2 linked regions of the Vallitalea guaymasensis genome follow. The protein of the gene in region 1 binds, or shares a complex with, the protein of each later gene. Links are inferred from orthologs where the notes say so. Each region holds a gene or a part of one and is shown on either strand. Other genes may lie near its edges.

Evidence for each region. Proteins that work in one complex are often made in the same cells at the same time.
Region 2: the proteins of metK (region 1) and groL are in contact, whole or in part, in a cryo-EM structure (PDB 8P4O), measured with the Escherichia coli proteins. The link is inferred for Vallitalea guaymasensis from one-to-one orthologs.

What each region holds. Positions count from the first base shown.
Region 1 is NZ_CP058561.1:1,950,715-1,953,660, reverse strand. What follows is about bases 80-2,944. They hold metK (methionine adenosyltransferase), read left to right. Parts: upstream 80-849; coding sequence 850-2,040; downstream 2,041-2,944. Other genes in these bases: ptsP (phosphoenolpyruvate--protein phosphotransferase), read left to right, coding at 2,510-2,944; HYG85_RS08795 (HPr family phosphocarrier protein), read left to right, coding at 2,241-2,498; HYG85_RS08805 (COG2426 family protein), read left to right, coding at 319-792. Also shown: more of ptsP, read left to right, coding at 2,945-2,946. UniProt on the Escherichia coli protein: Catalyzes the formation of S-adenosylmethionine (AdoMet) from methionine and ATP.
Region 2 is NZ_CP058561.1:247,981-250,970, forward strand. The notes cover bases 82-2,990. They hold groL (chaperonin GroEL), read right to left. Parts: upstream 2,396-2,990; coding sequence 767-2,395; downstream 82-766. Other genes in these bases: HYG85_RS01085 (DUF6106 family protein), read right to left, coding at 82-535; groES (co-chaperone GroES), read right to left, coding at 2,446-2,730. In the rest of the region: more of HYG85_RS01085, read right to left, coding at 26-81.

The DNA of each region.
Region 1 (2,946 bases):
TGGTTCTGCTAACGTCGATGAGGCTTAATATAGTTATAAACCTTCTTGACGATAGAAGGTTTTATTTTATTATAAGGAAATTTTCCTTGAAATCTTTTACAAGAAATAGTGAATGTAGTTACCTTTTCACAGAGTTAGTTATGAAAAAGGTATTAATAGTAAAAGTTGGTAATAATATAATTATATAAGTTTTAATTACACTTAATAAGTATCTAAGTATCATACTTAGCCCTTTCTACATAACAGGTTACATGCTTTAATAGTGAAATGTTTAAGATTTTATAATTAGGAGTATAAACAATAATCAGGAGGTTATATATGGTACCATTCAAAATACCTTTATCCATTATTGAACTAATGATTGTTTCGGCAACACCTCTTATAGAGCAAAGAGGTGCAGTTCCTTTAGCAGCATTAAGTGAGTATGGAGTAGGGCAGGCATATTTTTGGACATTACTTGGGGCTATCATCCCGGCTCCATTCATACTTTTTCTGATACCACATGTATTAGAATTATTGAAGAAAATAAAATTTTTAAGTAAATTAGCATACTGGTATGAAAATAGAGCATTGGAAAAAAGTAAAAAGGTGAAAGATAATTATAAGTATGTTAGTATTTTCCTGTTTGTTGCAATACCTTTACCTGGTACAGGAGTTTGGACCGGTTCCACAATTGCATCTTTATTAGGATTAGACTTCAAGAAATCATTGATATCAGTTATCTTAGGAGCAGCAACGGCTGGGATATTTATGATTATCATATCATATGGTATAAAAATTCTAGTAGGATAGACTAGATTTTTGAGCGCGGAAGAAAAAAGTATTGTGTGAAGAAACGAAAGGAGAAAAATTATGAGAAAATTATTTACTTCTGAGTCTGTAACAGAGGGACATCCAGATAAGATGTGTGATCAGATATCTGATACTGTTTTAGATTCAATTTTAGCAAAAGACCCTAACGCAAGAGTTGCTTGTGAAACAGCAGTAACTACAGGATTAGTACTTGTAATGGGAGAGATAACTACTAATTGTTATGTTGATATTCCAAAATTAGTTAGAGAAACTATTAGAGGAATTGGTTATGACAGAGCGAAATATGGCTTTGACTGTGATACTTGTTCCGTACTTACTTCTTTGGACGAACAATCAACAGATATAGCTATGGGTGTTGACGAAGCTCTAGAATCAAAAGAAGGTAAAATGTCAGAAGAGGAATTAGAAGCTACTGGTGCAGGTGACCAAGGTATGATGTTCGGTTTTGCTTGTGATGAAACTGAAGAATTAATGCCAATGCCTATTTCTTTGGCTCATCGTTTAACAAGAAGATTGACAGAAGTTAGAAAGAACAAGACATTGAAATATCTTAGACCAGATGGTAAAGCTCAAGTAACTGTAGAATATGTAGACGACAAACCAGTTAGAGTTGATACAGTAGTCGTATCTACTCAACATGATTGTGATGTACAGCTTGAAACAATCAAAAAAGATATAATAGAACATGTTATCAAACCAGTTATTTCAGAAGATTTATTGGATGATGAAACCAAGTATCTAATCAATCCAACTGGAAGATTCGTAATAGGTGGACCACAAGGAGATTCTGGACTTACAGGTAGAAAGATTATAGTTGATACTTATGGTGGATACGCTAGTCATGGCGGTGGAGCTTTCTCAGGAAAAGATCCAACAAAAGTTGACCGTTCTGCAGCTTATGCAGCTAGATATGTTGCTAAGAACATTGTTGCAGCAGGTATAGCTTCTAAGTGTGAAGTTGTATTGGCATATGCAATTGGTGTTGCAAAACCAGTATCTGTCTTAGTGAATACATATAATACAGGTAAAATAGCTGATGATAAGATAACTGATTTAATCAATGAACACTTTGACTTAAGACCAGCAGCGATTATTCGTGATCTTGACTTAAGAAGACCAATATACAAACAAACTGCTGCATATGGTCACTTTGGAAGAACTGACATAGACCTTCCATGGGAAAAAACAGACAAAGCAGAAGAATTAAAAAATGCAGTAAAAGCATAATGTAGAATTGATTTCATAATATTTGAATATAAAATAACATATTATTGTATAGTTATTGACATAATTCTATTTGAGTGATACAATATAAGAAATAATAACTTTAAAGTTATTGGTGTGTTACTGTAAATAGCAGGCATAAACCATTTATTGGTTTGTGCCTTTTTTGATGTAAAATAAAAGCTTGAGGTGATTAAATGTTGATGAAGAGTTTTATTATAAGGGCTGAAACAGGATTACATGCAAGGCCAGCAACATTATTTATCAATAAATCAAAAGAATTCAGTTCAGAGATTAAAGTAATAAAGAATAAGAAAGAAGCTGATGGGAAGAAATTTCTACAAGTTTTATCTTTAGGTGTATTAAAGGATGATTTGATTTATCTTAAGATTAATGGCAATGATGAAAAAGAAGCAATGAGTGCATTAGAGAAATTAATAATAAATAACTTCGCAGTCTAAGGAGAAAAACTATGAAAGAGTTATTTGGAATTAATGTATCAGCAGGTTACGGTATAGGATCAGTATATTGCTATAATCCAGCTGAATATATAATAACTGAAAGAAAGATTGTTGATACAACTAATGAAAAAGCCAAACTAGAAAAAGCTTTAATACTTAGTATAGAACAATTACGAAAATTACATTTAGACAATGCTCATGATATTGGTGATACAGCTGATATCATTGAAGCTCATATTACAATGATAGAGGACCCTGATCTAAAAGATAGCATAGTCGAGAAAATTGAAAAGGGTTATAATGTAGAGTGGGCAGTAGATAAAACAATCAAAGAGTATGTAGACATATTCAATAATATGAACAACGAATATTTCAAGGAAAGATCTCTGGATATAGAGGATATAGGTAAAAGGATTATAAATAACATAATCGGGAAAACTGATAAACC
Region 2 (2,990 bases), 1.7 Mb from region 1 along the record:
AATTATTAATTTTGTTAAATATTTTTTAGTACTGCATTATTTTTCTTGGAATATATTTTTTTATTGCTTTTAACATTTTTTCATTAGGTTCAAGGATAAGCTTTTCTCTTTTACCATTTCTGACTATCATTGCTGCGTAAGTATTATTGTTGTTAGTACCACTACTGCAATCAATAACCTTTTCGTAATTTGACAATTCACTAGCATGGTCCTTGCTATTAACTGGTGCCATAATCTCTATTTTCCTTACATCAATAGATATAAATTTTTTTCTTTTATTCTTGTTGAAGATTTTATCGATATCCAAATCACCACTTGTAAAAATATACTCGAATTCTACGTTAAGTCTTCTCATCAAGAAAACCGCACCAAATATGATAACTAACGCTATAGGTATAAGAAAACCTACTAAAACAGGTACCATTGAACAGACCATAATCAATACTATAGCACCTATAATTATCGCTACTCTAATAAGATTATCTTTTAGAGAATTGCTTTTTTCAACTAATTGTTCATTAAATATATCACCCATACTTTTCCTCCTATGTTTAAATTGCTATCTGCGCTGTAAAATAATAATTAATGAATACATTGTACAATTACATCCATTATATAACAATACTCTTCACTATACAACCATAAAAACTGAATACCTTTAATTCCTAATATAGAATTTTTCATTAAATATAAAACATATATTGTATAAAATCACAAAAGCCATCAGCGTTAACTGATGGCATTCGTAAAATAATTATTTATTTAATTACATCATGCCCATTCCTGGAGCTCCGCCGCCCATAGGCATTGCTGGTTCATCTTCTTTTATATCTGCAACAACTGATTCTGTTGTAAGTAGAGTTGAAGCTACTGAAGTAGCATTTTGAAGAGCACTTCTAGTTACTTTTGTTGGGTCAATGATACCTGTTGCAACCATATCAACATATTCTTCAGTTAAAGCATTGAATCCAATGTTATTATCCGCTTCTTTTAGTTTATTTACAACTACAGATCCTTCAAGTCCTGCATTAGTAACAATTTGGCGAAGTGGAGATTCTAATGCTTTAAGGATAATTTTGATACCTGTCTTTTCATCACCTTCAGCATTATCTAATAATTTAGCAACTTCTTTTGATGCGTGGATATAAGAAGTTCCACCACCTGAAACGATACCTTCTTCTACTGCTGCTCTTGTAGCTGCTAAAGCATCTTCCATACGTAATTTCTTTTCTTGCATTTCTGTTTCTGTTGCTGCTCCAACTTTGATTACAGCAACTCCACCAGCCATCTTAGCTAATCTTTCTTGTAATTTCTCTTTATCAAATTCAGAAGTTGTTTCTTCTATTTGAGCTCTGATTTGGCTAACTCTAGCATCAATATCTTCTTTAGAGCCAGCACCATCTACGATTATAGTGTTTTCTTTTTGAACTTTAACAGATTTTGCTTTACCAAGCATCTCTATAGTAGTTTCTTTAAGATCAAGACCTACTTCTTCTGAAATAACAGTACCACCTGTTAAGATTGCTATATCTTGAAGCATTGCTTTTCTTCTATCACCAAAACCAGGAGCCTTAACAGCTACAACACTGAATGTTCCTCTTAAACGGTTAAGAACTAATGTAGCTAAAGCTTCGCCTTCTACATCTTCAGCGATAATTAATAACTTAGATCCTGATTGGATAATTTGCTCAAGAATAGGTAATATCTCTTGGATATTACTGATTTTCTTATCTGTAATTAAGATGTATGGATTATCTAGATCAGCAACCATCTTATCCATATCTGTTGCCATATATGGTGATAAGTAACCTCTATCGAATTGCATACCTTCAACTAATTCAAGTTCAGTTTCCATTGTTTTTGATTCTTCAATAGTGATAACTCCATCATTAGAAACTTTTTCCATTGCATCAGCGATTAATTGTCCTACTTCTTCATCACCAGCTGAAATTGCAGCAACTTTTGCAATTTGGTCTTTACCAGTTAATGCACTGCTCATTTCTTGGATAGCTTCTACTGTTTTCTTAGTAGCTTCTTTCATACCTCTTCTAAGAATGATTGGATTAGCTCCTGCTGCTATGTTCTTGATTCCTTCTTGAATCATTGATTGTGCTAATACTGTAGCAGTAGTAGTTCCGTCACCTGCAACATCATTAGTCTTAGTTGCAACTTCTTTAACGAGTTGTGCACCCATGTTTTCAAAAGCATCTTCTAATTCAATTTCTTTTGCTATTGTAACACCATCATTAGTGATAAGTGGTGTACCGAATTTTTTATCTAAAACAACATTTCTTCCTTTTGGTCCTAGTGTTACTTTTACTGTATCTGCTAATTGGTTAACTCCTGCTTCTAAAGCAGTTCTTGCATTTGCACCAAATTTAATTTCTTTAGCCATTATGTAGCCCTCCTTGTTTTCTTTGTTTTAATTTTATTTCAATTCAATGATTATTCAACTATTGCTAATATATCACTTTGCTTAACGATGATATACTCATTATCTTCTAGTTTAACTTCTGTACCAGCATATTTTGAATAGATAATCTTATCTCCTACTTTAACTTCCATCTTAACTTCTTTTCCTTCAACCATTCCACCTGGTCCTACAGCAACTACTTCTGCTTCTTGTGGCTTCTCTTTTGCTCCAGTAGGTAATACGATACCTGATTTAGTTACTTGTTCTGCCTCTAATTGTTTAATAACTACTCTGTCTCCTAAAGGTACTAATTTCATGTTTATTTACCTCCTTATAATTATCTTTCATATTTTCTTTTTCTGTTGTTAGCACTCTCTTCAATCGAGTGCTAATCTCAAGGTATATATTATTAAAATAGGCAATTAATTGCAAATGTTTATTTTAGCCATTTTCAGCTATTATACAATATTAGCTCAATTTACCTTCCATTTGCTCGTGTTTTCTTCAATTTGCTCCTATTTTCATTCTTTTCTAGTTAAGATACATATTCCCTTAATTATAATAGCATAGGATATAT